Regions from separate parts of the Streptomyces rectiverticillatus genome, predicted to be linked through region 2. Evidence: riboswitches for the same ligand, from Rfam matches in the RefSeq annotation. Region 2 holds a riboswitch; the other holds the start of a gene.

Region 1 (15,591 bases), 4.0 Mb from region 2:
CGAAGGTGGTCGGCGGCAGGGCGTCGACCGCGAGCAGCAGCGCCAGTGGGTCGAGGGGGCGGCCGTCCGCCAGGCCGAACCAGGCGCGCATCTCGCCGCGCCCGCCGGGCCGCCCGACCGCCCAGCCCGCGGTCGCGGGGTCGAGGCGGATGTCGAGGCGGGCGGCGATCTCGGCGAGCGGGTGGGCGGCGTCGTTGTGCTCCTTGCCGAGGCAGTGCTCGTACGGGGGCATGGCGGGCGGCTTGGCCGTGGTGCGGACGTCGTCGCTGAGGGTGCCGAGGTCGCCGTAGGTGGCGAGGACGCGGATGCGCTCGCTCTCGCTGCCGTCGGCGGCGGTCTGCACGAGGGAGGCCTGGCCGGTGGAGAGCGCGCGGCCGGTGCGCACGGTCTCGGTGCGGATGACCGCGGGGCCGGGCCGGGTGACGGACAGGTAGTGCGCGGTGACGGTGAACGGGTCGGGGTGGGGCAGGTGCGCGCCGAGGCCCCGGCCGAGCAGGGCGAGGAGGTAGCCGCCGTTGACGGCGCCGCCGATGCTCCACCCGGCGGGGAGTTCCACGTCGTGGACGCCGGGGGCGCGGGGGGTCAGTGCGGTGTCGCGGTCGAATTCGCTGTCACCGAGGGTTGCCTGTGCCATGCCGGTCACGCTACACCCGGAAGTTACTCATCGGTAGGGGTTGGGTGAAGGCTCAACGACCACCGCGAGAAGGACCCTCCTCGGCGCCCCCGGGGCCCCTCACACCTCTTCCGAAGCGGCGCTCCGGCGGTGCCACGCGCGCGGCGCCCGCCAGTGGAAGTGCATCGCGAGCAGCCGCAGGACGAACGCGGTCACCACCGGCAGCGCGTACGTCGATCCGTCGAGCGCCTCGAAGCGGATCAGCAGCGCGGCCAGCGCGGCCCCCACCATCGCCGGCACCGCGTACAGGTCGCGGTCCCAGCGCAGCAGCGACGGCACCTCGTGCGCGAGTATGTCGCGCAGCACGCCGCCGCCGACCGCCGTGGCCAGCCCGAGCGTGGCGGCGAAGACCAGACCCAGCCCGTGCCCGTACGCCTTGACCGTGCCCGTGACGCAGAACAGCCCGAGCCCCGCGGCGTCGAAGACCCCCACCGCCTTGGTGATCCGCTCGACCTCCGGGTGCAGGAAGAACACGATCACCGTGGCGATCAGCGGCGTGAGGAAGTAGCCGAGGTCGGTGAAGGCCGCGGGCGGCACGGCACCGATGATCACGTCCCGGATCAGCCCGCCGCCCAGCGCCGTGACCTCCGCCAGGACCGCCATGCCGAAGACGTCGAAGTTCTTCCGGACGGCGAGCAGGGCACCGGAGATCGCGAAGACGAAGATCCCGGCGATGTCCAGGGAGTGCTGGACGGAGGGGCTGAACAGGTCGGTGAGCACCAGACATTCTTACTCGTCCCGGACGCTGCTCCGGACGCGCTGACGGACGCCCTTGCGGACGCTCACCCCGCCGGGGCCGGCGGACGCTCACCCCGCCGGGGCCGCCCCCGCCGCTCCCGCCGCCGTCCCCGCCGCCCCCGGCGCGTTCTCCGGGTGGTGGCAGGCCACCTGGTGCCCCGGCTCCAGCGCCACCAGCGGCGGCTCCTGCGTCTTGCAGACCTCCGTCGCCTTCCAGCACCGGGTGTGGAAGCGGCACCCGGACGGCGGCGAGATCGGCGAGGGCACGTCGCCCTGGAGCAGGATCCTCTCGCGCTTGGTGCGCCGCTTGGGGTCGGGCACGGGCACGGCGGACAGCAGCGCCTTGGTGTACGGGTGCATCGGCTTGGTGTAGAGCGACGTGCGGTCGGTGAGCTCCACGAGCTTGCCGAGGTACATCACGGCGATGCGGTCCGAGACGTGGCGGATGACCGACAGGTCGTGCGCGATGATCACGTACGTCAGGCCGAGCTCCTCCTGGAGGTCGTCGAGCAGGTTGACGACCTGGGCCTGGATCGAGACGTCCAGCGCGGAGACCGGCTCGTCCGCGACGACGAGCTTCGGCTTGAGCGCGAGGGCGCGCGCGATGCCGATGCGCTGCCGCTGGCCGCCGGAGAACTCGTGCGGGTAGCGGTTGTAGTGCTCCGGGCTGAGCCCCACCAGCTCCAGCAGCCGCTGCACCTCCTTCTTCACCCCGCCCTCGGGGGCGATGCCCTGCAGCTTGAAGGGCGCGCCGACGATGGTGCCGACGGTGTGCCGGGGGTTCAGCGAGGAGTACGGGTCCTGGAAGATCATCTGGATGTCGCGGCGCAGCGGGCGCATCCCCGCCACGCTCAGGTGGCTGATGTCCTTGCCCCGGAACGCGACCCGGCCGCCCGTCGGCTCCAGCAGGCGGGTGATCAGCCGCCCCATGGTGGACTTGCCGCAGCCGGACTCCCCCACCACGCCCAGGGTCTCCCCCGTGCGGACGTCGAAGGTGAGGCCGTCCACGGCCTGCACCGCGCCGACCTGGCGGCGCAGCAGCCCCTTGGTGATCGGGAAGTGCTTGACCAGGCCCTCGACCGTGAGGAGGGCCTCGGGTCCGTCGTTCGCCTGCTGCGCGGGAATGGTCATCTTGTGGTCCTTCACAGCTTCGGCGCGATCTCTTCGGTCCAGATGCGGGTCCGTTCCTCCGGGGCCAGGTGACAGGCGGACCAGTGCCCGCCGCTCCCCGGGGCGGCGGCGGCGCCGGACACCGGGCGCAGCTCGGGCCGCTCCGTGCGGGTGACCCCGCCGGCGGGCAGGTCTGCGTACGGGCAGCGCGGGTTGAAGGCGCAGCCGGACGGCACGTTGATCAGGCTGGGCGGGGAGCCCTTGACCGGGATCAGCCGGTCGGTCTGCTCGCGGTCGATGCGGGGCATGGAGCCGAGCAGGCCCCAGGTGTAGGGGTGCTGGGGCTCGTAGAAGACCTTCTCGGCGGGCCCGCGCTCCACGCAGCGGCCGCCGTACATCACGAGGATGTCGTCGGCCAGCTCGGCGACGACGCCGAGGTCGTGGGTGATGACGATGACGGCCGAGCCGAACTCCTTCTGCAGGTCGCGGATGAGGTCGAGGATCTGCGCCTGCACGGTCACGTCCAGGGCGGTGGTCGGCTCGTCCGCGATGAGGAGCTCGGGGTTGTTGACGAGCGCCATGGCGATCATGGCGCGCTGGCGCATGCCGCCGGAGAACTGGTGGGGGTAGTCGTCCACCCTGCGGTCCGGCTGCGGGATGCCGACCCGGTCCAGGAGCTCGACGGCACGCTTGCGGGCGGCCTTCTTGTCCGCGCCGTTGTTGTGCACCAGATACGCCTCGGTGATCTGGTGGCCGATCGTGAAGTACGGGTGCATGGCCGACAGCGGGTCCTGGAAGATCATCGCCATCTCGCGGCCGCGCAGCCGCCGCACCTCGTCGGGGTCGGCGGTCATCAGCTCCTTGCCGTCGAGCCAGATCTCGCCGGAGATGCGGGCCTTGCCGCGGCCGTACTGGCCGACGGTGTGCAGGCCCATGATGCCGAGCGAGGTGACGGACTTGCCCGACCCGGACTCCCCGACGATGCCGAGCGTCCTGCCCTTCTCCAGCTGGAAGGAGAGCCCGTCGACGGACTTGACCAGCCCGTCGTCGGTGGGGAAGTGGATGCGCAGGTCGCGCACGTCGAGGAAGGCGGCGGGGGTCTGCCCCGGATGCGGGGCGGGGCCGGTGGTCACGAGAGCCTCACTCGGGGGTCGATCACGGCGTACAGGAGGTCCACGACCAGGTTGGCGAAGACGACGGCGGAGGCGGTGATCAGCGTGACGCCGAGGATCATCGGCAGGTCGCGCTCGTTGATCGCCGCGACCGCGGCCTGGCCCAGGCCGGGCAGGCTGAAGGCCGTCTCGGTGAGGATGGCGCCGCCGACCAGCGCCCCGAGGTCCATGCCGAGCACGGTGAGGATCGGGGTCATGGTGGAGCGCATCGCGTGCTTGCCGATGACGACGGGTTCGGCGAGGCCCTTGGCGCGGGCCGTGCGGATGTAGTCCTCGCCGAGGACCTCCAGCATGGTGGCCCGGGTCAGCCGGGCGTACATGGCCGCGTAGAGGAAGGCGAGGGTCACCCAGGGCAGGATCAGGCCGCCGAACCAGCCGCCGGGGTCGTCCGCGAACGAGGTGTACTCGCCCCCGACCCAGCCGAGCTTGTACTTGAAGACCGCGAGCGAGAGCAGGGCCGTGAAGTAGATCGGCAGGGAGACCCCGCTCAGGGCCACGGTCATGGCGGTGCGGTCCCAGACGGTGCCGCGCTTGAGGGCGGAGACGACGCCGGTCAGGACGCCGCCGGTGACCCACAGCACGCAGGCGCCCCCGGCGAGCGAGAGGGTGACGGGCAGCCGGCTGGTCAGCTCGGGCCAGATGGGGCTCTCGTGGCGGAACGAGTAGCCGAAGCAGGGCGCCGGGCAGTGGGTGGAGTCGCCCTGGCTGACGTAGTCCCGCCCGGCGAAGAGCCCGGTGACGAAGTTCCAGAACTGTTCGAGGATCGGCTTCCCGAGCCCCAGCTTCTGCCGGATGCCCTCGATGGCCGCCGGGTCCGCCTGCTTGCCGACGTACATCAGCGCGGGGTCGGATCCGGTGAACTTCGGGATCGCGAAGAAGATGCCGAAGGTCACCAGGATGACCACGAGCAGCATCACGATGACGGCGAAGAGCCGCCTGACGATATAAGCGAACACTGCGGTCGGCCCGGCGGCGGCCCGGAGGCGCCCCCCTGGGGAAGAGGGGGGCGTCCCCGGTCGTCGCGCTCGGCCCTCACCTGCCCTTCGTGCCTAGCGGCGGGTGCGCCGGCGGAGCGGACGGACTGTCACTTGACGACGCCCAGCGAGGCGTAGTCGTAGCGGCCGTTGTAGGCGTCGGCCGTGTAGACGTTGGTCAGCCGGGAGCTGCGCCAGATGATGTTCTTCTCGTAGGTGAAGGGCAGGTACCAGGCGCCTTCCATGACCTTCTTGTTGGCCTCCTGGTAGACCTTCCCGGCCTTCTCGGGGTCGGTCTCGGCGATGCCGTCGTCCAGCAGCTTGTTGACCGCCGGGTCGTCGAGCTCGGGGTAGTTCTGGTTGCCGCTCTGCTGGATGAAGCGGCCGTCCACGATCGGCTGCAGGAAGCCCTGGCCGCTGGGGAAGTCCGAGCCCCAGCCCATGATGATGATGCCGTAGCCCTTGGCCTTGACGTTCTTGGGCGAACCGATGATGCCGGTGCTCTGCGCGCCGTCGTACTTGTCGATCTGCGCCTCGATGCCGATGGCCTTCAAGGACGCCTGCAGCGACTCCGCGGAGGCGACCTCCTGCATCTTGTTGTTGCGCACCGCGATGGTCGTCTTGAAGCCGTCCGGCTTGCCGCAGGCCTTCAGCTCCTCCTTGGCCTTGGCCACGTCGGGCTTGCCCTGCTTCATGTTGTACGGGTCGTAGCCGGGGTCGTGGCCCTTGACGGCCGGCGGCAGCATGCTGATGCCGATGTCGCCGCCCGCCTGGGGGCCGCCGCGCGCGGTCTGCAGCGAGGTGTGGTCGGCGCCGTAGAGGACGGCCTTGCGGCAGTGCTCGTTGTCGAACGGGGCGACGGTCTTGGGGAACGCCGCGTAGCGGATGAAGCCGGTCTGCGGGTTGTCGACGTTGCCCTTGCGCTCCTTGAGGGCCTTCTGCCGGCCCGCCGAGCCCATGCCGGTGGCGTTGATGTCGAGGTCGTAGTCGCCCTTGATCAGCCGGTTGTCCATGTCGTCGGCGTTGGTGATCAGGGTGACGGAGATCTTGTCCGGCAGGGCCTTGCGGACCGGGTCGGAGTCCTTGTTCCACTTGTCGTTGCGGACCAGCTCCAGCCCCTTGTTCGGGCTGTACGAGACGAACTTGTAGGGCCCGCTGGAGAAGGGCTTCTGCCCGTAGCGCTCCGCGGTGTCCTTGTCGGGGCGGACCGGGGCCGCGGCGGGCAGCGCGAGCATCTGCAGGAAGTCGCCGTTGGGCTTGGGCAGCTTGAAGACGATCGTCTTCTCGTCCGGCGTCTCGATCGCCTTCAGGCCCAGCTTGTCCTTGCTCTCGTCCTTGTACGGGCCCTTGTAGGTCTTCTCCGGGTCCAGGACCTGCATCAGCCAGGTGGGCCCGCCGGAGATCTTGTCGGTGGCCCAGGTGCGCTCGATGCCGTACTTGATGTGCTGAGCGGTGACCGGCTGGCCGTCCTCCCAGGTCAGGCCCGGCCTGAGGGTGAAGGTGTAGGTCTTCTTGTCGCCTGAGACCTTGCCGGTGTCGGTGGCCATGTCCGGCACGACCTCGGAGCTCTCGGCGCCGGGCGCGGGCTTGGAGGTGACCAGGGTCCGCGTGTAGTAGCGGGCGAAGTCCCACATGAATCCGTAGTAACCGCGCTGCGGGTCCCAGGAGTCGGCGTCCTGCGTGCCGATGAACTTGAGCTCGCCGCCCTTCTTGTCCGAGGCCGCGGCGAGCTTGCCGACGCCGGCGTTGAAGCCCGCGCCCTTGCCGTCCCCGCTGTCGCTCTTGCTCCCGCCGCCGCCACAGGCGGCGGTGGTGACCAGGGCCGCGACCACGAGGGCCGCCCCGGCGGCCGGCCTCCGCCTCGAAGTTCTCTGTGTTCTCAAGGTGTCGCGACCTCCGTGATCGTCGCCGTCCGGGGAAGCGGGCGGCGGGTTTGCGGACAGAGCCTCCTGACGGGCCGACAGGGGCGGTGGGACACGTGCGAGCCGGCGGAGCGGAGCCGCCGGGGGCGGGGCGCTAGCGCGAAGCCTTGGGATCCAGCGCGTCCCGTACGCCGTCGCCGAAGAGGTTGAAGGCGAGGACGGTGACGAAGATGGCGAGGCCCGGGATGATCATGAAGATCGGGTCCGCCTCGTAGTGGTCGACGGCTCTGGCGAGCATCTCGCCCCACGATGCCGTGGGGGGCTTGACTCCGGTACCGAGGAAGCTGAGGGCGGCCTCGGTGAGGACGTTGGTGGGGATCATCAGCGTGGTGTACACGGTGATCGGCGCCACCAGGTTGGGCAGCAGCTCGCGGAAGAGGATGTAGCCGCGGCCCGCGCCGAGGCTGCGCGCCGCCTCGACGTACTCCCGTTCCCGCAGCGAGAGGGTCTGGCCGCGCACGATCCGCCCGATGTAAGGCCAGCCGAAGAAGCCGATCACCGCGATCAGCACGCCCATGCGCACGCCCGAACCGGTCAGCCCCCAGAGGGAGTCGGGGACCACCGACACCAGCGCGATGATGAACAGCAGCTGCGGGAAGGCCAGCAGCAGGTCCATCACCCGGCTGATCACCGCGTCGACCCAGCCGCCGAAGAAGCCGGCGACGATACCGAACACCGTGCCGATGACCACCGCGACGACGGCCGAGAGGAAGGCCACGAGCAGCGAGACCCGGGCCCCGTAGACGATGCGGCTGAAGACGTCGCGCCCGTTCGTCGGTTCGACGCCCAGCAGGAAGTCCGAACTGATGCCGCCCCAGTCCCCCTTGGGCGTGCTGAACAGCGGGTCGATCTGGTCCTCGTGGAACTCGTTGGGCGGATGGCCCAGCAGGCTCACGATCACCGGCGCGAGGATCGCCACCAGGATGAGCAGCAGGACGACGACACCGCCGGCCAGCGCGAACTTGTCCCGCTTGAGCCGGATCCAGGCGATCCGCCAGGGGGAACGGCCCTCGATCGCCTTGGCCGGGACGCCGGCGGCGACGTCGACGGCTGCGGTCTCCGCCGCGCCCGTGTCGTGCAGTGGTGCCGTCATCGTCTGGTGGACCCCTCTCGGCCGGTGCCGACCGGCCCAACGCCCGCCGCGCATGCGGCTGGTTCACATCACTGGTGCGAAAGGTGCGATGGTGCGGGAAGTTCACGCGGAGCAGGCCGTACACAGGACGTACGCGGGACCGTACGCAGGACCGGGAGTCCTTGTGGCGGGAGTCTTCAACGCCCCCGCGATCACCCGCCAGACCCGGTCGTCAAAGGATGCGCAACCGTGATGTGTGGAGAGGAGTTCCGTTATACGGACAACAGCGGCCCGTCGGCGGTCAGTAGACGCCGGCCTGAGGGGGCTGCGGAGGGTATCCGTAGCCCGACGGCGCGGCCTGCGAGCCGCCCGCCGCAGCGCCCCCGTAGGCGTCGCGGTCGTAGAACGGGCGGGCGTTGGCCCGCATCCACATGGCGACCGGGTCGTGCTCGTCCGACATCGCCACCGTGGAGACCGGCAGCCCCTCCGGGACCGCGCCGATCGACTGCTGCATCATCAGCCGCACGGACTCCACGGACCCCTGCGAGCTGTCGTAGAGGTCCAGGCCGATGGCCAGGTACGCGGTGCCGAGCGCGGGCTGCACCCAGGCGCGGCGCAGCGAGCGCACCGCGGGGGTGCGGTGGGCGTTCTGCCCGAGAAGGGCGTAGAACTGCGGGATCTCCACGCCGGGCTCGCTCACCCGCAGCGGGCCGGCCGGCAGCCGGTCCAGGCCGCCGGCGATGCGGCGCAGGTCGAGCCAGGGGATGCCCACGCCGCCGCCGGGCGCGTGCGGATTGAGCCACAGGCCCCAGCGGCCGGGGTAGAGGGCCTCGGCCACCTCCCGGCCGGAGATCACCTCGTGGGCCCGGTTCCAGCCGCTGGCGGCGAGCTCCTGCGCGGAGGTCACACACGGTGCGTAGCCGAGCCCGTCGACCTCCATGTTGCCGTACTGGGCGTCGGGCGAGCCCGCCCGGCCGTGCCAGAGCAGCATCCAGACCCGGCCCTCGGCCAGCGAACGCAGCAGCTCCTCGTACGCGTCGTACCGGCCGGGCGCCACCTGGCGCAGCATCTGCTCCACGCCGCTCTCCGCGCCCGCGCTCACCTGGGTCCGCCTCTTCTCTCGGCCTTGACTGCTGCGACTGCGACCCGGGAGCGCCGTCGCGCGCCCGTGGTCGTCCGACCAGCTTACGAGCCCGCCGGGGCGGACAGGGGAGGAGTCACAGGTCGCGGTCGTAGAACGGACGGATCCGGTCCCGCATCCAGTCGCCGACCGGGTCCCGCGCCACGTCCAGGAAGACCAGTTGGACGGGCCAGGGGACGGGCACGGAGCCGAGGGCCCGGCCGACGGCGGACAGCGCCGCGGAGCGGCTGCCGGGGTCCGGCAGGTCGAGCTCGACGCCGATGAACAGCGCGGGATCGGCCCCCTCGACGCTCGCGAGGGCGCGCCGCGCCGTCCGGACGACCCCGGCGGCGGCGAACTCCGGCCCGGCGGCCGCCAGGAAGGCCGTGGGCTCGTCCTGCCAGTCGGGCTCGAAGAGGCGGACGCGGCCGCCGGTGGCGTCGCCGTCCAGGGCGGTGCGGCCGGCCCGGCACAGCTCGGCGACGGCGGGCGGCGGCAGCGGCGCGCCCACGGAGCCCTCGGGGTTGATGACGATGCCGACCTGCGGGGGCAGGCCGCGGGCGAACTCGACGGCCGGGGCGACGGCGTACGGCATCCGCTCGCCGGCGACCCTCCGGAACTCGCCCTCGGAGCTGAAGACGGGCACGAAGGCCTGGCCGCCGAGCTCCAGCGCGGGCAGGTCGAGGCCGGCGCTGTCCGGACCGCCGCCGGACGGAAGCGGAACCCATACGTGGCTGCGGCCGAGCGCCTCCATGATGCGGGGGCCCGCGCCGGGCACGCCCACGGAGGCGGCGAGCACTTCTTCGAGTTCATTGGCGGGCGGGGCGGGCGGGGCGGCCGCGGGCGCGCCGCCGCCGGGGGCCGGACTCCAGCCGTACTGCCCGGGGATGCTCATCTCGTCCAACTCGTCCGATACCGCCCAACCACTCTCGACGTAGCCGCACATGCACCCTAACGGCTGTACCCCCGCCGGCTCCTGCCGGCTGCCGAAATCGCCGGTGACGTCCCAGGTCAGGGCGGGCCGCAGGGGCCTTCGTCCCCTCCCGTCACGGCACCGGCCGTAGCGACCGGGTTGCACAGGGACACCGCAGGTCACACGGTGATCGGGCAGCTGCCCTGCAGCGCCACCGGTTCCGCCGGCCCCGCCGGCCCGCCGGGTCCTCGCACCGAAGGGAACCTCCAGCATGCGTGTCAACAAGTTCGCCGCCTCGGCGATAGCCGTCGCCGCCTGCGGCTCCGTGGCCGTCGGCGTCGCGGGCCCCTCCCTGGCCGCCGTGAACGCACCGGACCCCGACATGTCCGTCGTGCTCCCGGCCACCGAGCCGAAGTCCGCGGCCGCCGTCCACCAGCAGCTCGACGCGGTGGGACAGCTGGGGGAGGCACTCACGCTGGTCTCCCGGATCGGCAAGGAGGCGCAGTCCAGGACGCCGGACACCGACGCGCTCAAGGAGATGCAGCAGCGGCTGCGGTCGTCGGCCGACCGGCTCACGGACTCCCTGCGGCAGTCCCCGGCCGCCTCGGGGCGCCCGGCTGCGGCCCCGCCGGACGACGTCCACGATCTACTGAAGAAGCTGCAGAAGGCGATCGGGCAGCTGATCGACGCGGCGACGAGGAAGGACTCGGCAGGCGTCCAGTCGGCGATCACGGAGGCCCTCGCCGTCGTGAAGGACCTCCTGGCGAAACTCCCGCTGGCGGGAGACGGCTCGACGCTGCCGGCACCGCTGCCGCTGTAGGCGGCGCACACACTCGCTGCCGCACATCGGCCCCGAGGAGCCGGGCGCACCTACTCGAAGGTGCTCCTCTACTCGAAAGTGATCCTCCGCAGGGCGTCCGCCGCCCCGCGGTCCAGCAGGATCACCGAGGCCACCCCCGCCGGCAGTCTCCCGGCGCCCTGCGCGGCCGGCGGGCCCGAGGCCGTAGCGAGCAGCCGGGCCATCGCCCTGCGGTGCCGGCGGAAGGCGTACGGCGAGACGCCGCGGCCCCGCGCCGCCTGCCCGGCCAGCGCAGTGCTCGGCGGCACGTCGAGGAGGAGCAGGTGGGCCGCGCCGCCCCGGCGCCGTGCGTCACGCGCGACCCAGCGGCGGACCCAGCCGCGCTGCCCGCAGTCGTGCACGACGGCGCTCGCGGTGGAGCGCAGGGCGCGCCGCAGCGCCGCGTAGTGCGCGAGCCGGGCGAAGGGCCGGTAGGCGGCGTACGGCAGCCAGCGGGGTGCGTGCCGCTCCAGGCGCTCCCGGGCGTCCTGGGAGTCGATGCACCAGACGATGCCGTCCTGCGCGTCCAGCACGGACACGGCCCGCCGGATGAGCGTGGACTTCCCGCTCCCGGGCAGCCCGGAGACGATCAGCACGTCCCCCGCGGGGAAGCGGAGCTCCCCCCGGCCCGCCCCGGAGCGCAGGTCGGACACCCCCGCCCGGGGCCGCGCCGCGCCGCTCTCCCCCGCGGGCGCGCCGTGCACCCTTGCGGGCCCGGCCTTCCCTGCCGTCGGTGCTGTTGCCATCCGTTCCGCCCCTCCCCCGGCCCCGGTCACTGCCCGTCACTGCCCCCTACCCACAGAACGTAAAGGAAAGGTAATCGAATTCGGGGGCCGCCGGGCAGTCCGTAACGCGCCCGTACGTGCAATGATGTGCGCGCCAACTGCGTATCCAACTGCATACCGGCCGCTCGAATCCGCGCGGGAGAGTCCCAGGCTGCACGCTACGCCGTGTGCGCTGGGCGCCGAAGGAGCAAGTTCCTCCCTTGAATCTCTCAGGCCCCGTACCGCGCGGACGAGGCAGATCTGAAAAGCGGGCCGCATCGTGCGCGGCTCCACCCAAGGTGCAAGCCGGGCCCCCGCGTGTCGCGGTGGCTTCCGGTGAACCTCTCAGGTTCCGATGACAGATGGGGAGGACGTCCTCACTGCCATGTCCGGGAGCCCACACCATGACCGACAGCCCTCGCCGCACAGCCCTCGACGCCCTGCACCGCGAGCTCGGCGCGACCATGACCGACTTCGCGGGCTGGGACATGCCGCTGCGCTACGGCAGCGAGCGCGACGAGCACGTCGCGGTCCGCACCCGCGCCGGTCTGTTCGACCTCTCGCACATGGGTGAGATCACCGTGACCGGCCCGCAGGCCGCCGCCCTGCTGGACTTCGCCCTCGTGGGCAACATAGGGAGCGTCGCCGTCGGCCGCGCCCGCTACACGATGATCTGCCGGGAGGACGGCGGCATCCTGGACGACCTGATCGTCTACCGCCTCGCCGGCACCGAGTACATGGTCGTCGCCAACGCCTCCAACGCGCAGACGGTGCTGGACGCGCTGACCGAGCGCGCCGCCGGCTTCGACGCGGCCGTCCGCGACGACCGCGACGCCTACGCCCTCCTCGCCGTCCAGGGACCGGCCTCGCCCGCCATCCTGAAGTCCCTGACGGACGCCGACCTGGACGGCCTGAAGTACTACGCGGGCCTGCCGGGCACCGTCGCGGGCGTCCCGGCCCTGATCGCCCGCACCGGCTACACCGGCGAGGACGGCTTCGAGCTGTTCGTCGCGCCGGGCGACGCCGTCAAGCTGTGGCAGGCCCTCACCGAGGCGGGCGCGGACGCCGGCCTCGTGCCGTGCGGGCTCTCCTGCCGCGACACGCTGCGCCTGGAGGCGGGCATGCCGCTGTACGGGCACGAGCTGACGACCGCGACCACCCCCTTCGACGCGGGCCTGGGCAGGGTCGTGAAGTTCGAGAAGGAGGGCGACTTCGTGGGCCGCGCCGCGCTGGAGGCGGCCGCGGAGCGCGCCGAGGCGCAGCCGCCGCGCAAGCTGGTCGGCCTGATCGCCGAGGGCCGCCGCGTGCCGCGCGCCGGCTTCGCGGTGGTGGCCGGCGGCGAGGTCGTCGGCGAGGTCACCTCCGGCGCCCCCTCCCCCACGCTCGGCAAGCCGATCGCCATCGCCTACGTGGACGCGGCGCACGCCGCTCCCGGCACGCAGGGCGTGGGCGTGGACATCCGCGGCAGCCACGAGCCGTACGAGGTCGTGGCCCTGCCCTTCTACAAGCGGCAGCGTTGATCTTCCCCGTGGCTCGCCCGGGGGCTCCCCTGCCCTCTCTCATCTCCCTCTGTCAAGACCCGTTGCACAAGCACTCACGCGCATCCAGGAGAATCTAGCCATGAGCAACCCCCAGCAGCTGCGCTACAGCAAGGAGCACGAGTGGCTGTCGGCCGTCGACGCGGACGGCGTGGCCACGGTCGGCATCACCGAGTTCGCCGCGAATTCGCTCGGTGACGTCGTCTTCGCCCAGCTCCCGGCCGTCGGTGACACCGTCACCGCGGGCGAGACCTGCGGCGAGCTGGAGTCGACCAAGTCGGTCAGCGACCTGTACTCCCCGGTGACCGGCGAGGTCACCGAGGCCAACCAGGACGTCGTGGACGACCCCGCGCTGGTGAACTCCGCCCCCTTCACGGGCGGCTGGCTGTTCAAGGTGAAGATCACGGACGAGCCGGCGGACCTCCTGTCCGCCGCCGAGTACGACGGCTTCACCGCAGGCTGACCCCTCCCCTCGCCCTCCCCTCGCCCAGGAAGTCCAGGAAGAACTCATGTCTCTGCTGAACAGCTCCCTCCATGAGCTCGACCCCGACGTCGCCGCCGCTGTCGACGCCGAACTCCACCGCCAGCAGTCCACCCTCGAGATGATCGCCTCGGAGAACTTCGCTCCGGTCGCGGTCATGGAGGCCCAGGGCTCGGTCCTCACCAACAAGTACGCCGAGGGCTACCCCGGCCGCCGTTACTACGGTGGCTGCGAGCACGTCGATGTCGTCGAGCAGATCGCCATCGACCGGATCAAGGCGCTCTTCGGTGCCGAGCACGCGAACGTCCAGCCGCACTCCGGTGCGCAGGCCAACGCCGCCGCGATGTTCGCGCTGCTCAAGCCGGGCGACACCATCCTGGGTCTGAACCTCGCCCACGGCGGGCACCTGACCCACGGCATGAAGATCAACTTCTCCGGCAAGCTCTACAACGTGGTCGCCTACCACGTCGACGAGCAGACCAACCTGGTCGACATGGAGGAGGTCGAGCGCCTCGCCAAGGAGCACCGCCCGAAGCTGATCGTCGCCGGCTGGTCCGCGTACCCGCGCCAGCTGGACTTCGCCGCCTTCCGCCGGATCGCGGACGAGGTCGGCGCGTACCTGATGGTCGACATGGCCCACTTCGCGGGCCTCGTCGCCGCCGGGCTGCACCCCTCGCCGGTGCCGCACGCGCACGTCGTGACGACCACCACGCACAAGACCCTCGGCGGTCCCCGCGGCGGTGTGATCCTCTGCACTGCCGAGCTGGCCAAGAAGATCAACTCTGCTGTCTTCCCCGGTCAGCAGGGTGGCCCGCTGGAGCACGTGATCGCCGCGAAGGCCGTCTCCTTCAAGGTCGCGGCCAGCGAGGAGTTCAAGGAGCGCCAGCAGCGTACGCTGGAGGGCGCGAAGATCCTGGCCGAGCGCCTGGTGCAGCCGGACGTCGCCGAGGCGGGCGTGTCCGTCCTCTCCGGCGGTACGGACGTGCACCTGGTGCTGGTGGACCTGCGCAACTCCGAGCTGGACGGCCAGCAGGCCGAGGACCGCCTCCACGAGGTCGGGATCACGGTCAACCGGAACGCCATCCCGAACGACCCGCGGCCGCCGATGGTCACCTCGGGTCTGCGGATCGGCACCCCGGCGCTGGCCACCCGCGGCTTCCAGGCGGAGGACTTCCGTGAGGTCGCCGACATCATCGCCGAGGCGCTGAAGCCGGTCTACGACGCGGAGGCCCTGCGCGGCCGCGTCACGGCCCTGGCGGACAAGCACCCGCTGTACCCCGGCCTGAAGTAACACATCGGCATCCGATTTACGCGTCGGTACGGGGCACCGGGCACACTGAAGAGTGAGCGCCCGGTGCCCCGCACCACGCGCGCCCCCGTACCACCGTGGGCACCCCCGTTCAGCACGACCCGTACCACCTCCAAGCAGACAGGGAGCAGCCACCGTGGCCATCTCCGTTTTCGATCTCTTCTCGATCGGCATAGGCCCGTCCAGCTCCCACACGGTGGGCCCCATGCGGGCCGCGCTGATGTTCACGCGACGGCTGAAGAACGAGGGCCTGCTGGCCCACACCACCTCCGTCCGGGCCGAGCTCTTCGGCTCGCTCGGCGCCACCGGCCACGGCCACGGCACCCCCAAGGCCGTCCTGCTCGGCCTGGAGGGCTACTCCCCGCGCACCGTCGACGTCGAGCTCGCGGACGCCGAGGTCGAGCGCATCCGCGAGTCGAAGCGGCTGCGGCTGCTCGGCGCGGAGATCGGCAGCACCCACGAGATCGACTTCGACGCGTCGACGCAGCTGATCCTGCACCGCCGCCGCTCCCTGCCGTACCACGCCAACGGCATGACCCTCTTCGCCTACGACGAGGCCGGCGCCCCCCTGCTGGAGAAGACCTACTACTCCGTCGGCGGCGGTTTCGTCGTGGACGAGGACGCGGTCGGCGAGGACCGCATCAAGCTGGACGACACCGTCCTGAAGTACCCCTTCCGCACCGGCGACGAGCTGCTGCGGATGTCCCGCGAGTCGGGCCTGTCGATCTCCGCGATGATGATGGAGAACGAGAAGGCCTGGCGCACCGAGCAGGAGATCCGCGAGGGCCTGCTGGAGATCTGGGGCGTGATGCAGGCGTGCGTCGCGCGCGGCATGTCCCGCGAGGGCATCCTGCCGGGCGGCCTGAAGGTCCGCCGCCGCGCCGCGAACACCGCCCGCCAGCTGCGCGCCGAGGGCGACCCGCAGGCCCGCGCCATGGAGTGGATCACGATCTACGCCATGGCCGTC
Region 2 (15,591 bases):
GCCGAGGGCTTGTCCTCAGTTGCTCGCGTCCACTGTGTAGGTTCTGAAGTAACGACCTGTGTCAACGCCGGGTTGGTTAACTTCATAGTGTTTCGGTGGTCATAGCGTTAGGGAAACGCCCGGTTACATTCCGAACCCGGAAGCTAAGCCTTTCAGCGCCGATGGTACTGCATGGGGGACCGTGTGGGAGAGTAGGACGCCGCCGAACAATTTTTAGAGAAAGCCCTGGTGGGAACCTTGAGTTCCCGCCGGGGCTTTTTTGTATTTCCGCGACCACCCTCCCCGCGGCCCGGTCGCGCCGAAGGGTAAGGTCGGGGGGTATCGTTCGCATATTTCCCACAGGAGGCCCCCGGGTGGAGGTCCAGGAGACGCGAGTCCAGACCGACCGCGTCCTCACCATCCCGAACATCCTCAGCATGGCGCGTCTGGTCGGCGTCCCTCTCTTCCTGTGGCTGATTCTTCAGAAGCACGACGGGTGGGCGCTGCTCGTCCTGGCCCTCAGCGGCGTCAGTGACTACCTCGACGGAAAGCTCGCCCGGCGCTGGAATCAGATCAGCAGCCTCGGCCGGCTGCTCGACCCGGCCGCCGACCGGCTCTACATCCTTTCCACGCTCTTCGGTCTGACCTGGCGTGAGATCCTTCCGCTCTGGATGACCGCCGCCCTGATCGCCCGCGAGGCGATGCTGCTGGTCATGGTGTGGATTCTGAGGCGCCACGGCTATCCGCCGCCGCAGGTGAACTTCCTCGGCAAGGCCGCGACCTTCAACCTGATGTACGCGTTCCCGTTGCTGCTTCTCAGTGACGGTGAGGGCTGGTTGCCGTCACTTGCCGCGATTTTCGGATGGGCGTTCGCCGGATGGGGTACAACCCTCTATTGGTGGGCAGGGATCCTCTATGTGGTCCAGGTCCGCCGCCTGGTCAAGGCGGACGCCACGGCCGACTGATCTCGCCGCAGACTCCGGCCCTACTCCGGCCATCCCTGGCGTGAAGTCGGCATGACCGTCGTCTCCCGAGGAGGACGCTTCCGACATGAAGGCCGTCGTGATGGCCGGCGGCGAAGGCACGCGCCTTCGCCCCATGACCTCGAGCATGCCCAAGCCGCTCCTGCCGGTCGCCAACCGGCCGATCATGGAGCATGTGCTGCGACTGCTCAAACGGCACGGGCTCACCGAGACCGTGGTGACGGTGCAGTTCCTCGCCTCCCTCGTCAGGAACTACTTCGGGGACGGCGAGGAGCTCGGCATGGAGCTCACCTACGCCAATGAGGAAAAGCCACTCGGCACCGCAGGCAGCGTCAAGAACGCCGAGGAGGCGCTCAAGGACGATGCCTTCCTGGTGATCTCCGGAGACGCCCTCACCGATTTCGATCTGACCGACCTGATCCGTTTCCACAAGGAGAAGGGCGCACTGGTCACCGTCTGCCTCACCCGTGTTCCCAATCCTCTCGAATTCGGCATCACCATCGTCGACGAGAACGGCAAGGTGGACCGCTTCCTGGAGAAGCCCACCTGGGGCCAGGTCTTCTCCGACACGGTGAACACGGGCATCTACGTCATGGAGCCCGAGGTCTTCGACTATGTCGAGGCCGACGTCCCCGTCGACTGGTCGGGCGATGTCTTCCCGCAGCTGATGAAGGAGGGCAAGCCGGTCTACGGCTATGTCGCCGAGGGCTACTGGGAGGACGTCGGCACCCACGAGAGCTACGTCAAGGCCCAGGCCGACGTGCTCGAAGGCAGAGTCGACGTCGACATAGACGGTTTCGAGATCTCCCCGGGCGTCTGGGTCGCCGAAGGCGCCGAAGTCCACCCCGACGCCACCCTGCGCGGCCCGCTCTACATCGGCGACTACGCCAAGGTCGAAGCCGGCGCCGAGATCCGTGAGCACACCGTCGTCGGCTCCAACGTCGTCGTCAAGAGCGGGGCCTTCCTGCACAAGGTCGTCGTCCACGACAACGTCTACATCGGCCAGCAGAGCAACCTGCGCGGCTGCGTCATCGGCAAGAACACCGACATCATGCGCGCCGCCAGGATCGAGGACGGCGCGGTCATCGGCGACGAGTGCCTCGTCGGTGAGGAATCGATTATTCAGGGCAATGTCCGGGTCTATCCCTTCAAGACCATCGAGGCGGGTGCGTTCGTCAACACCTCGGTGATCTGGGAGTCCCGGGGCCAGGCCCATCTCTTCGGCGCACGCGGAGTGTCCGGCATCCTCAACGTGGAGATCACGCCCGAGCTCGCGGTACGGCTCGCCGGCGCGTATGCCACGACGCTCAAGAAGGGCTCGACCGTCACCACGGCCCGTGACCACTCCCGCGGTGCGCGAGCGCTCAAGCGCGCAGTGATCTCCGCCCTGCAGGCCAGCGCCATAGACGTACGCGACCTGGAGAACGTCCCGCTGCCGGTGGCGCGCCAGCAGACGGCGCGCGGCAGCGCCGGCGGCATCATGATCCGGACGACGCCGGGCGTGCCCGACTCCGTGGACATCATGTTCTTCGACGAGCGCGGTGCCGACCTCTCCCAGGCCGGGCAGCGCAAGCTCGATCGCGTCTACGCCCGCCAGGAGTACCGGAGGGCCTTCCCCGGGGAGATCGGCGACCTCTCCTTCCCCTCCAGCGTCTACGACTCCTACGCCGGCTCGCTGCTGCGGTCCGTGGACACCAGCGGGGTCGCCGAGGCGGGGCTGAAGGTCGTGGTGGACGCGGCGCACGGCAGCGCCGGCCTCGTTCTGCCCAGCCTGCTCGGCCGGCTCGGCGTGGAGGCCTTCACCATCAACCCCGGGCTCGACGAGTCCCGTCCCACCGAGACCGCGGACGACCGCCGCTCCGGCCTCGTCCGGCTCGGCGAGATCGTGGCCTCGGCCCGCGCCGCGTTCGGTGTGCGGTTCGACCCGGTGGGCGAGCGGATCTCCCTCGTCGACGAGCGCGGCCGGATCGTGGAGGACGACCGGGCCCTGCTCGTCCTGCTCGACCTGGTGGCCGCCGAGCGGCGCAGCGGCAAGGTGGCGCTGCCGGTGACCACCACGCGCATCGCCGAGCAGGTGGCGGCATACCACGGCACCCAGGTCGAGTGGACGACGACCTCGCCCGACGATCTGACCAGGGTCGGCCGTGCGGACACCACGATCTTCGGCGGGGACGGGCGCGGCGGCTTCATCGTGCCGGAGTCCACCAGCGTTTTCGACGGGACTGCCGCATTCGTCCGTCTCATCGGTCTGGTGGCGCGCACTCAGCTCACGCTCAGCCAGATAGACGCACGCATCCCGCGCGCCCATGTGCTCCGCCGCGACCTCGCGACCCCGTGGGCGGTCAAGGGACTCGTGATGCGGTCCGTCGTCGAGGCGGCCGGGGACCGGCACGTGGACACCACGGACGGGGTTCGGGTGGTCGAGGCCGACGGGCGCTGGGTCATGGTGCTGCCCGACCCGGCCGAGGCGGTGACCCACCTGTGGGCCGAGGGGCCGGACGACTCCTCGGCGCAGGCCCTGCTCGACGAGTGGTCGGCGGTCGTGGACGGCGCCGGGCGCTGATCGCGGACGCCGGGTCAGGATCCGGCGGGCGTCGTCTCCTTGAGGCCGGACCGGGTGCCGGAGTGATCCCGCGTCCGGCGCGCCGGTGGGGCCATTGGGAGACGACGCCCCCGACGTGCGACGATGTGCGGCATGTCGCAGCAGCCCCCCGTTCGGAGCACGGTCCCGTCTGCTCCGCGCCCCGATGCCTCCATGTCGCTGCTGACCAACGTGATGGACCACAGCCTCGACGACGGTTACGCGGAGGCGGCGGCCAGGCGCAAGGAGGAGGGCGGCAGCAAGCTGCCGAGCCCGCTGCGTGCCAAGCTGGGCCTCGCCGCGGCCCTGCTGCTCGCCGCGGTGGTGGTGACGCTGGGGGCGGCGCAGGCGCAGATATCGGCACCGACGCTGGCCAAGGAGCGCCAGCAGCTCATCGACCGCATCGGGCGGGAGACCTCGGCGGCCGACGCGCTGCAGAAGAACGTCGACACCCTGCGGAATGCCGTCGGCACCAAGCAGCGTGACGCCCTGGAGGAGCACGGCGGCGACCAGACCGACCTGGTGTCGCTGCTCGCGGGCGCGACCGCGGTGCAGGGCCCCGGGGTCAAGCTCGTCGTGGACGACGCCAAGCAGACGAAGCAGAGCGGTGGCGGCGGTCCGCGCGAGAGCACCGGCTTCGCCGATACGGGCCGAGTGCGCGACCGTGACATGCAGCGCATCGTCAACGGTCTGTGGCAGGCCGGGGCGGAGGCCGTCGCGGTCAACGGGCAGCGGCTGACGGCGCTGTCGGCGATCAGGGCCGCCGGTGACGCCATACTGGTGGACAACAAGCCGCTGGTGCCGCCGTACACGGTGCTGGCGGTCGGTGACGGACAGCAGTTGGCGAATGCCTTCCAGCGCAGCGTCGACGGGCAGTATCTGCGTGTTCTGCAGCAGAACTACGGGATCCGCTACAACATTTCCGCTCAGGGAGACGTCCGGCTGCCCGCCGCACCGAGCCTGATCGTACGTATCGCACAGCCGCAGGGGGGTGGCGCGGCCGGCCGCGCCACCGACACAGGGAAGGGCACATCGTGATCGCCGTATTGGGCCTCGTCGTGGGAGTCGTGGTCGGACTGGTCGTCCGTCCTGTGGTGCCGACGGCGGTCGAGCCCTACCTTCCCATCGCCGTCGTGGCGGCGCTCGACGCGGTGTTCGGCGGCCTCCGGGCGATGCTGGACGGAATCTTCGACGACAAGGTGTTCGTCGTGTCCTTCCTGTCCAACGTGGTCGTGGCGGCGCTGATCGTCTTCCTGGGCGACAAGCTCGGCGTGGGCGCCCAGCTGTCCACCGGCGTGGTGGTCGTCCTGGGCATCCGCATCTTCTCCAACGCGGCCGCGATCCGCCGGCACGTCTTCCGGGCGTGAGGCCGATGAGCACCGACGACAACATGCCCGACGAGCCGGGGTCCGCTTCCGCGGAGGAGCCGAAGAAGAAGGACGTCCCGGCCGGGGAGCCGACGAAGCCGGGTACGGCCGGCAAGGCCGGTGAGCCTGCCGAGCCCGGCAGGCCGACTGTCGAGGACGACGGGACCGGCAAGGCGGGTAAGGCGGGTAGGGCTGATACCGGTCGTAAGGCCGACAAGGCGCGCGAGCCGGGAAAGCCTGATGAATCAGTCAAGTCCGGACCGGAGTCTGCTCCGGAAGGTGAGCCGGCTCCCGGTCCGGGAGCCGGGCCCGGGCCCGAAGCCGCAGGGGAGCCGGCACCCGAACCGGGGCCCGAAGCGGACTCCGGGCCGGAGGCCGAGCCGGAGCCCGGGCCCGAGCCGGTCGCTGCGGCCTCCGCCGCCGCGTCCGGGGCCGGTACCGCCGCCGAGCCCGTGACGGGCCGTCAGCGTCTGGCCAAGGCCTTCTGGCCGCCGCGGCTGACGCGGGCGCAGCTTACCGTCGCGGTGCTGCTGTGCGTCCTCGGCCTGGGCCTGGCCATCCAGGTCCGGTCGACCAGCGACAACAGCGCGCTGCGCGGTGCACGGCAGGAGGACCTCGTACGGATTCTGGACGAGCTGGACAACCGCACCAAGCGGCTGGAGGACGAGAAGCGGCGGCTGGAGAACCAGCGCACCGAGCTCGAGAGCAGCTCCAACCAGGCCGCGGAGGCCCGTAAGCAGACCGCGCAGAAGGAGCAGCAGCTGGCGATCCTCGCGGGCACGGTGAGGGCGCAGGGGCCGGGCATCGAGCTCACGGTGAGCGACCCCAAGAACGCCGTCGAGTCCGACAAGCTGCTGGACACCCTCCAGGAGCTGCGGGCCGCGGGTGCGGAGGCCATCCAGATCAATGACGTACGGATCGCGGCCGACACCTATTTTTCGGGCGCGGCGGGGAAGGTGGAGATCGACGGCAAGAAGGTCTCGCAGCCTTACCGGTTCAAGGTGATCGGCAAGCCGCAGGATCTGGAGCCCGCGCTCAACATCCCCGGTGGTGTCGTGCAGACGCTGGAGAAGGAGCAGGCGGGCGTCACGGTCCGGCGGTCTGAGAAGATCATTGTGGACGCCTTGCGCCCGGCGAAGCGGCCTGACTACGCTCGGTCGTCATCGCAGTGAGGCGGGCGGTCATGCGGGCTTCAGAGGGAGGCCATGAGGTTGCGGGGGGTCGGCGCACCAAGTCGAGGGTGCGTGGTGGAAACTGTCTGTTGACCACGGACGTTGTATGGATGTCCAGGTCGGACGGTGTGTGCATCGAGGTTTTGTCCTGCCCCACGGGCGGGTCTGTTTCGGTCAAGGGGAATCGCCCGTGAAGTTGTTTGCGAAGTTGTTCGGCAAGAGCGCACGCCAGGACGGTGGCAGCGCCCGCCACCGCGCGTCGCGTCCGGTGGAGGGCGGCGAGGGCCGGGAGGGCGCCCAGGAGGGGCGTCCGCTGTTCCGGGACCAGGTCGGAGCTCCGGGAGGAGACATTCCGGGCGGGTCGGCTGTTGACCCTGCCGCCACCGGGCGCATAGGTTTCGGGGCACCAGCGACCTCGAGCGCGCACGGAGGGTCTGCCTTGCCGGTATGTACGAGGTGCGGCCACCGGAACGCCGAGGCGAGCCGGTTCTGCTCCAACTGCGGTGCCCCGCTGAGGCCCGGTGCCGTGGCCGAGCGCGCCTCGGAGACCACGTCGACCATCTCGATCTCCGGTCTTGAGGCGTACGACTCCGAAGCCACGGGGCAGACGCCGATCCCGTCGCTGTCTCCGGAGGCGCAGGCGGCCGTCGACGCCCTGCCGCTCGGCTCGGCGCTGCTGGTGGTCCGGCGCGGCCCGAACTCCGGCAGCCGCTTCCTGCTGGACGGCGAGATGACCACGGCGGGCCGGCACCCGCAGAGTGACATCTTCCTGGACGACGTGACGGTCTCCCGCCGGCACGTGGAGTTCCGCAGAGCTCAGGACGGCAGCTTCACCGTTTCCGACGTCGGCAGCCTCAACGGCACGTACGTCAACCGCGAGCGGATCGACTCGGTGCCCCTGAACAGCGGCGACGAGGTCCAGATCGGCAAGTACCGGCTGGTCTTCTACGGCAGCCAGCGGGGCATCTGACCTTCCCCCCGGGCTCCGTCCGGGGGGACGCTAGGAAGGGCCATGCTTCGAACACCGTCAGGCGGCACCGGGTCACCCGGTGCTGTCGGCGCGGAGGGACGGCTGGTGAGCATCGGTACGGTGCTCAACCTGCTGCGTGAGGAGTTCCCCGAGGTCACCATCTCCAAGATTCGTTTCCTGGAGGCGGAGGGCCTGGTGGAGCCGCAGCGCACACCGTCCGGATACCGCAAGTTCAGTACGGAGGACGTGGAGCGGCTCGGCTGCGTGCTGCGCATGCAGCGCGATCACTACCTTCCGCTGCGGGTCATCAAGGAGCACCTCGAAGCGCGGGCCCGGGGCGAGGCGCCGCAGCTGCCCGCCCCCGCGAAGCCCCGTGATGCCGCCCTCCTGGCCGACGACGGACAGGAGGCCGGTCCGGATGCCGTGATCGGCGAGGCCGCCGTGCTCGCGAGCGCCGGGCTCGGGGCGCCCGTGCCCTCTCCGGCCGCGCGGATCGGCCGGGAGGAGATGCTGAGTGCCACCGGTGTCACGGAGAGTGAGCTGGTGGAGTGGGAGTCGTACGGGCTGGTCACCGCACACCCGGACGGCGGATTCGACGCCGATGCGGTGGCCGTGGCACGCCTCGTCGCCGACCTGGGCCGTTTCGGTCTGGAGCCACGGCATCTTCGCGCCATGAAGGCCGCCGCCGACCGTCAGGCCGGCCTGGTCGAACAGGTGGTCGCACCGCTGCGGCGGCACCGTAATCCGCAGACCAGGGCCCATGCCGAGGCCACCACGCGCGAGCTCGCCACACTCTCCGTGCGCCTGCACGCGGCGCTCGTGCAGGCGGCCCTGCACGCGGGCTCGCACTGACCGGCGAGTGCCCGACTACCCAAACCTGCCGGGCACGTCCTAGGGTTGCTGTGTGAACGAGCTCGATGTCGTGGGTGTCCGGGTGGAAATGCCCTCCAACCAGCCGATCGTGCTCCTGCGTGAAGTGGGAGGCGACCGCTACCTCCCGATCTGGATCGGACCGGGAGAGGCGACGGCCATCGCCTTCGCCCAGCAGGGCATGGCCCCGGCCCGTCCGCTGACCCACGACCTTTTCAAGGACGTGCTGGAAGCGGTCGGCCAGCAGCTCACGGAGGTCCGCATCACGGACCTGCGCGAGGGTGTCTTCTATGCGGAGCTCGTCTTCGCCAGCGGCGTGGAGGTCAGTGCCCGGCCGTCCGACGCCATAGCGCTCGCGCTGCGCACCGGCACGCCGATCTACGGCAGTGATGGAGTGCTGGACGACGCCGGGATCGCCATCCCGGACGAGCAGGAGGACGAGGTCGAGAAGTTCCGCGAGTTCCTGGATCAGATCTCGCCGGAGGACTTCGGCACCAGCAGTCAGTGAGCCGGCCGGGGCGCCGTGTGACGGCTCGCCGCAGCGCATCCGGTTAGCCTTTCCCGGCACAGAGGCACGCAAAACCACTCTCTGGGTGATTATCACTCGGCGTGCCGAGTGTGGCGATCGTTGACGCACCCCGGGTGACTGCCTACCGTCGAGAGGGCAGGTCAAGGACGGAGGTCGGCGTGAGAAGCATGGGCGACGGGACGGCGGTCGGCAGTCCGTATCCGCTGTTCGGGGGAGCGGTCGAACCGGCACCCCGTCATGCCACTCCGGTGGAGGTCACCGCACCACGGGGCCCGGAGGCCGATCTGATCGGCTACCGCGGGCCGACGGCGTGTGCAGCGGCGGGCATCACCTACCGCCAGCTCGACTACTGGGCGCGCACGGGTCTGGTGGAGCCGAGCGTGCGCCCCGCGCACAGCTCCGGCACCCAGCGGCTCTACAGCTTCCGGGACGTGGTGGTCCTCAAGATCGTGAAGCGGCTGCTGGACACCGGGGTGTCCCTGCAGAACATCCGCACGGCCGTTCAGCACCTGCGTTCGCGCGGTATGGCCGACCTGCCCCGGATGACGCTGATGAGCGACGGCGCCACGGTGTACGAGTGCACCTCGCCCGACGAGGTCGTCGATCTCCTCCAGGGCGGGCAGGGCGTCTTCGGGATCGCCGTGGGCGTCGTGTGGCGTGATGTCGAGAGCGCGCTCTCCCAGCTGCACGGCGAGCGGGTGGACACCGGCGAGACGCTGATCCGCCCCAACCCCTCCGACGAGCTGGCCCGCCGCCGCAACCGCGTCGGCTGACCGCCGCGGGCGTGCGGCGGTCTGCAGTGCGGGACCGCTCCGGCCGGGCGTACGCGGCTGTCCAGCCGGTCGTACGTGAGTGCGATTGTCAGTGGCGTGCGGCAGCATCGGTGTTGTGAGAGGCGCGCCGACCATCCTGCATCTCGATATGGATGCTTTCTACGCTTCGGCCGAGCAGGCGGCCAAGCCCAGCCTGCGCGGGAGGCCCGTCGTGGTGGGCGGGATCGGCCCGCGCGGCGTGGTGGCCACCGCGTCGTACGAGGCCAGGGTCTTCGGCATCCGCTCCGCGATGGCCACGGCCCAGGCCCGCAGGCTGTGCCCCAACGCCGCCTATCTCACCCCGCGGTTCTCGCTCTACCGCGAGATCAGCGAAGTGGTCATGGGCCTGCTCGGCCGGCTGTCGCCGCTGGTGGAGCCGCTGAGCCTCGACGAGGCGTTCGTGGACCTGGAAGCCGGAGGCGTCGAGCCCACCTCGGCGGCCGTGCGGGCCGTGGGGGAGCGCCTGCGGCGGGACATCCGCGCGGCCACGGGCCTCAGCGGCTCGGTGGGGCTCGCCGGCTCCAAGATGCTCGCGAAGATCGCCTCCGAGGAGGCCAAGCCGGACGGTCTGGTGCTCATCGAGCCGGGCACCGAGCTGGAGCTGCTGGGCCCCATGTCCGTGCGCGCCATTCCGGGCGTCGGCCCGGCCACCGCCGAGACGCTGCGCCGGGCCGGCATCACCACCGTCGCGGAGACGGCCGAGGCGGGCGAGGCGGAGCTCGTGCGGCTCCTGGGCAAGGCCCATGGCGCGGGGCTGTATGCCCTGGCCACCGGGCATGACGACCGTCCCGTCGTCGCCGACCGGGATGCCAAGTCCGTCTCCGTGGAGGACACCTTCGAGGAGGACCTGACCGATCGGTCGCGGGTGCAGATGGAGATCTCCCGGCTCGCCGAGCGGTGCGTGCAGCGGCTGCGGGCCGCCGGCCGGTCCGGGCGCACCGTGGTCATCAAGGTGCGCAGCTACGACTTCTCGACGCTGACCCGCTCGGAGACGCTTCGCGGCCCGACGGACGACCCCGCGGTGGTCAAGGAGGCGGCGGCCCGGCTGATCGACGGGGTGGACACCACGGCCGGGGTCCGGCTGCTGGGCGTCGGGGTCAGCGGGCTCGCCGACTACACCCAGGAGGACCTCTTCGCGCAGGCCGCGAGCGAGGCGGCGGCCTTGGCCGCCGCCACGGGTGCGGCAGGTGCGGCGGATGCGGTGGAGGCGCCGCAGGGCCCGGGTGAGGCGCAGGGTGAGGTGCGGGGGGATACAGCGGGCGCGGAGGTGAGGCCGCGGCGCTGGCTGCCGGGGCTGGACGTGCGGCACGCCGAGTACGGGGCGGGGTGGGTGCAGGGCAGCGGGGTCGGCCGGGTCACCGTGCGGTTCGAACAGCCCTGGTCGGAGCCGGGCCGGGTACGGACGTTCGCGGTCGACGACCCCGCGCTGGAGCCGGGGGAGCCGCTGCCCCTCGTACAGCAGGACCCGGAGGCGGATCAGCTCGCTGATCCGCCTCCGGGCGGGCCCGACCGCGCCCGGCCGGCGCCGCGGCGGCCGACGGACGCAGGGCCCGGCCCCGGCTCGGAGCCCGGCCTTGATCCGGATCGCAGCTCCGGGGGGCCGACGGCGGGCCCACCTGAGCCGGCTTGCGGCCCCGACCCGGGTTCCGGGTCTTGGGTGGATTGCGGGCCTGGGCAGGTTCCGGGCCTCGGTCTCGGGTCCGGCTTTGATCCGGATCGTGGCTCCGGCCCCGAGCCGGATTCCGGCGCCGAGCGGGATTCCGGGCCTGGGCCGGGTCCTGGCCTTGGCCCCGAGTCCGGCTTTGATCCGGATCGTGGCTCCGGGGCTGAGCTGGATTCCGGGCCTGGGCCGGATTCCGGGCCTCGGCCCCGAGTCCGGCTTTGAGTCGGATCGTGGCTCCGGACGTGAGCTGGGTTCCGGGCCTTGTGTGGATTGCAGGCCTGAGCTGGTTCCGGGTCTTGGTCCTGAGTCCGGCTTTGATCCGGATCGCGGCTCCGGACCCGAGCCGGATTCCGGGCCTGGTCCGGGGCCCGGCTCCGGTTCGGATTCCGCTCCCGGCCCGGGTCCTGGCCCCAATCCGGGTCCCGATACTGGGCCGGATCTCTATTCCGGTCCGGATTCCGACCTTGTTCCGGATCCCGGTCCCGGCTCGGATCTCGGCTGCAGTCCGAGTTCCGACCCCGACTCTGGCCTCGACTCCGGCTCCGGCCCCGACTCTGGCCCTGGCCTCGACTCTGGCCCCGACTCTGGCCCCGGCTCCGGGCTCGACTCCGGCCCCGGCTCTGGCCCCGGCCCCGGTCCGGGGCCCGCCGCCCCCGGGTTTGACGCCGTGCCTGGGCCCGGCGTCAAACCCGTCCCCGGTTCCGGTCCCGGGATAGTCAGCCGGTAGTGGTGGTAAAGCTGCAGTTCCTGCTCGGGTGACAGGTGGCGGCCGACGCCGAAGTCGGGTGCTTCCTTGATCAGTGCCCGGTCGTACGCCGTGCGCAGGCTCTCTCCCGAGACCTCGCTGGTCGCCAGGGGGATGAAGGCGTCCCGCCGGAAGAAGCCGGTGCGTACGGCCGCCCACAACGGCTCGCCCGTCGCGTCGTCGAGATAGACCTCGTCCACCGTGCCGATCTTCGCCCCGTCGCGGTCGAAGACCTTCCGTCCGATCAGGCTCCGGGGATCGATGTCGCTCTGCACGGTTCCTCCCTGTATCGGCATCTCTCCCCACGTAAAAACACAAAGCGAGAAGCGGCCACTCGGGAGATCCGCCGGGAAAGCCGCGCTGGTAGGCTGGCGAATGGCCGCAGAATCCGTGCGGGAGAGTCCTCCGGAAGCCCACCTCAGTGGGGCCGACGGAGGCGCCGAAGGAGCAAATCCTCCCCGGAATCTCTCAGGCACCCGTACCGCACGGACGAGGTCACTCTGGAAAGCAGGGCGGGCCCGGACAGTCAAGCGCCGAAGCCCTTCCTCACCGACGGTGAAAGCCGGGCCGTGCGCTGTGGTCCGGTGAAGCTCTCAGGTTGAGATGACAGAGGGGGAGGCCGTCCGGGTACCCGCGCCGTGGTACCCCTCGCAGGTCGCAACGACCAGGAGGCCTCCGCAGATGACTGCCCACCGCATCCCCCTTTCCGACCTGGAGCGGGACACCCCGTTCGAGCGCCGCCACATAGGTCCCGACGGCGAGGCCCAGGCCAAGATGCTCGCCCAGGTCGGCTTCGGGTCGCTGGACGAGCTCACTGCCGCCGCCGTGCCGGAAGTGATCAAGAGCGTGGGTGCCCTGGCCCTGCCGGAGGCCCGCAGCGAGGCCGAGGTCCTCGCCGAACTGCGGACGCTCGCCGACCGCAACCAGGTCCTCGCCCCGATGATCGGCCTCGGTTACCACGGCACGTTCACCCCGCCGGTGATCCTGCGCAACGTCATGGAGAACCCCGCCTGGTACACGGCCTACACGCCGTACCAGCCGGAGATCTCCCAGGGCCGCCTGGAGGCCCTGCTCAACTTCCAGACCGTCGTCGCCGACCTCACCGGGCTGCCCACCTCCGGCGCCTCCCTCCTCGACGAGGGCACCGCGGCCGCCGAGGCCATGGCCCTGTCCCGCCGCGTCGGCAAGGTCAAGAAGGGCGTCTTCCTCATCGACGCCGACACGCTGCCGCAGACGATCGCCGTGATCGAGACGCGCGCCGAGCCGACGGGCGTCGAGGTCGTCGTCGCCGATCTGAGCGCGGGCATCCCGGACGAGATCGCCGAGCGCGGTGTCTTCGGCGTCCTCCTGCAGTACCCCGGCGCCTCCGGTGCCGTGCGCGATCTCCGCCCGGTCATCGAGCGCGCCCACGAGCTCGGCGCGATCGTCACCGTTGCCGCCGACCTGCTCGCCCTGACCCTGCTGACCTCGCCCGGCGAGCTCGGCGCGGACATCGCGGTCGGCACCACCCAGCGCTTCGGCGTCCCGATGGGCTTCGGCGGCCCGCACGCCGGGTTCATGGCCGTGCGCGAGCAGTTCGCCCGCAGCCTCCCCGGCCGCCTCGTCGGCGTCTCCGTCGACGCCGACGGCAACAAGGCCTACCGCCTGGCCCTGCAGACCCGCGAGCAGCACATCCGCCGCGAGAAGGCCACCAGCAACATCTGCACCGCCCAGGTGCTCCTCGCCGTCATGGCCGGCATGTACGCCGTCTACCACGGCCCCGAGGGCCTGGCCGCCATCGGCCGTCGCACCCACCGCTACGCCGCGATCCTCGCCGAGGGCCTGCGTGCCGGGGGCGTCGAGCTCGTGCACGGCGCCTACTTCGACACCCTGACCGCGCGCGTCCCGGGCCGGGCCGCCGAGGTCGTCGAGGCCGCCCGCGAGCGCGGCGTCAACCTGCGCCTGACCGACGCCGACCACGTGGGCATCGCCTGCGACGAGACCACCACCCGCGCCCACCTGGACTCCGTCTGGGCCGCGTTCGGCGTGGCCGGTGACGTCGAGGCGCTCGACGCGGTGGCCGCCGAGGCCCTCCCCGAGGCCCTCCTGCGCACCGGTGACTACCTCACGCACCCGGTCTTCCACGAGCACCGCTCCGAGACGGCCATGCTGCGCTACCTGCGCCGCCTCGCCGACCGGGACTACGCCCTGGACCGCGGCATGATCCCGCTCGGCTCGTGCACCATGAAGCTCAACGCCACGACCGAGATGGAGCCGGTCACCTGGCCCGAGTTCGGCGCGCTGCACCCCTTCGCGCCGATCGAGCAGGCCGAGGGCTACGTCACGCTCATCACGGAGCTGGAGGAGCGGCTCGCCGCGGTCACCGGCTACGACAAGGTCTCCATCCAGCCGAACGCCGGGTCCCAGGGCGAGCTCGCCGGCCTGCTGGCCGTCCGCGCCTACCACCGCGCCAACGGCGACGAGCAGCGCACCGTCTGTCTGATCCCGTCCTCCGCGCACGGCACCAACGCCGCCAGCGCCGTGATGGCCGGCATGAAGGTCGTCGTGGTCAAGACGGCCGACGACGGCGAGGTCGACGCCCAGGACCTGCACGCCAAGATCGAGCAGTACCGCGACGAGCTGGCCGTACTGATGATCACCTACCCGTCGACGCACGGCGTCTTCGAGGAGCACGTCGCCGACATCTGCGCGGCCGTGCACGAGGCCGGCGGCCAGGTCTACGTGGACGGCGCCAACCTCAACGCCCTGGTGGGCCTGGCGGAGCCGGGCAAGTTCGGCGGCGACGTCTCGCACCTGAACCTGCACAAGACCTTCTGCATCCCGCACGGCGGCGGCGGTCCCGGCGTCGGCCCGGTCGCCGTCCGCGCGCACCTCGCGCCGTACCTCCCCAACCACCCGCTGCAGCCCACCGCCGGCCCGGCGACGGGCGTCGGCCCGATCTCCGCGGCGCCCTGGGGCTCCGCCGGCATCCTGCCGATCTCCTGGGCGTACGTCCGGCTGATGGGCGGCGAGGGCCTCAAGCGCGCCACGCAGGTGGCGGTGCTCGGCGCCAACTACATCGCCAAGTGCATGGAGCCGCACTACCCGGTGCTCTACACCGGCCCGAACGGCCTGGTGGCCCACGAGTGCATCGTCGACCTGCGGCCGCTGACCAAGGCGACCGGAGTGAGCGTCGACGACGTCGCCAAGCGGCTCATCGACTACGGCTTCCACGCGCCGACGATGTCCTTCCCGGTGGCCGGCACCCTGATGATCGAGCCCACGGAGAGCGAGGACATCGCCGAGCTGGACCGCTTCTGCGAGGCGATGATCGCGATCCGTGCCGAGATCGAGAAGGTCGGCTCGGGGGAGTGGAGCAAGGACGACAACCCGCTGCGGAACGCCCCGCACACCGCCGCGTCCGTGGCGGGCGAGTGGGAGCACCCCTACAGCCGTGAGGAGGCCGTCTTCCCCGCCGGGGTCTCGGCCGACAAGTACTGGCCGCCGGTGCGCCGCGTCGACGGTGCGTACGGCGACCGCAACCTCGTGTGCTCCTGCCCGCCGCTGGAGGACTACGACGGCTGACGGAGCCGCGGGCCTCGGCTGAGGCCCGGCACAAGTCGGGGCCGGTTCGGCGATTTCGCCGGGCCGGCCCCTTGCGTGCGGGTGGTGCGGTGATTCCTGTGGTGCGGCGTTCCTGTCGTGCGGTGTGCGAGCGCTGTGGTGCTCTGGCGCTGATTGCGGTGGTGCGTGAGCTCAGGCAGCAGTCACCACGTTTCCCGTGTCCAGCGGCCGGTGCGGCGCGATGATCTGGCCGTCCGGCAGCAGCTCACCGGTGTCCTCGAAGTGCAGGACTCCGTTGCACAGCAGACTCCAGCCCTGCTCGGGGTGGTGCGCCACGAGGTGCGCGGCTTCCCGGTCGGTGGAGTCGGCTGAGGGGC

What was found. Region 2 has a riboswitch for glycine ahead of gcvP (aminomethyl-transferring glycine dehydrogenase). Riboswitches for the same ligand answer to the same signal wherever they lie in the genome.
Region 1: linked by a shared signal. The riboswitch ahead of gcvT (glycine cleavage system aminomethyltransferase GcvT) and the one ahead of gcvP (aminomethyl-transferring glycine dehydrogenase) in region 2 are both predicted to bind glycine.

The regions. Positions count from the first base shown of each region.
Region 1 covers NZ_CP040752.1:5,181,648-5,197,238, reverse strand. The annotation lists gene FGW37_RS22855 (thioesterase family protein) at 1-634, opposite strand, end outside; gene FGW37_RS22850 (trimeric intracellular cation channel family protein) at 734-1,393, opposite strand; gene FGW37_RS22845 (ABC transporter ATP-binding protein) at 1,481-2,542, opposite strand; gene FGW37_RS22840 (ABC transporter ATP-binding protein) at 2,554-3,654, opposite strand; gene FGW37_RS22835 (ABC transporter permease) at 3,651-4,649, opposite strand; gene FGW37_RS22830 (ABC transporter substrate-binding protein) at 4,778-6,550, opposite strand; gene FGW37_RS22825 (ABC transporter permease) at 6,684-7,682, opposite strand; gene FGW37_RS22820 (enhanced serine sensitivity protein SseB C-terminal domain-containing protein) at 7,963-8,730, opposite strand; gene FGW37_RS22815 (enhanced serine sensitivity protein SseB) at 8,879-9,676, opposite strand; gene FGW37_RS22810 (hypothetical protein) at 9,966-10,514, shown strand; gene FGW37_RS22805 (AAA family ATPase) at 10,583-11,278, opposite strand; glycine riboswitch at 11,444-11,551, shown strand; gene gcvT (glycine cleavage system aminomethyltransferase GcvT) at 11,701-12,816, shown strand; gene gcvH (glycine cleavage system protein GcvH) at 12,917-13,297, shown strand; gene glyA (serine hydroxymethyltransferase) at 13,344-14,606, shown strand; gene FGW37_RS22785 (L-serine ammonia-lyase) at 14,761-15,591, shown strand, end outside.
Region 2 covers NZ_CP040752.1:1,158,556-1,174,146, reverse strand. The annotation lists rRNA gene FGW37_RS04715 (23S ribosomal RNA) at 1-17, shown strand, start outside; rRNA gene rrf (5S ribosomal RNA) at 92-208, shown strand; gene clsA (cardiolipin synthase ClsA) at 354-944, shown strand; gene FGW37_RS04700 (mannose-1-phosphate guanyltransferase) at 1,030-3,525, shown strand; gene FGW37_RS04695 (DUF881 domain-containing protein) at 3,658-4,581, shown strand; gene FGW37_RS04690 (small basic family protein) at 4,578-4,910, shown strand; gene FGW37_RS33170 (DUF881 domain-containing protein) at 4,934-6,082, shown strand; gene FGW37_RS04680 (FHA domain-containing protein) at 6,189-7,052, shown strand; gene ftsR (transcriptional regulator FtsR) at 7,095-7,904, shown strand; gene FGW37_RS04670 (bifunctional nuclease family protein) at 7,957-8,430, shown strand; gene FGW37_RS04665 (MerR family transcriptional regulator) at 8,619-9,224, shown strand; gene FGW37_RS04660 (DNA polymerase IV) at 9,340-11,148, shown strand; partial or broken gene FGW37_RS33165 (PRC-barrel domain-containing protein) at 11,563-11,946, opposite strand; glycine riboswitch at 12,055-12,165, shown strand; glycine riboswitch at 12,166-12,291, shown strand; gene gcvP (aminomethyl-transferring glycine dehydrogenase) at 12,353-15,235, shown strand; gene FGW37_RS04645 (DUF5999 family protein) at 15,407-15,591, opposite strand, start outside.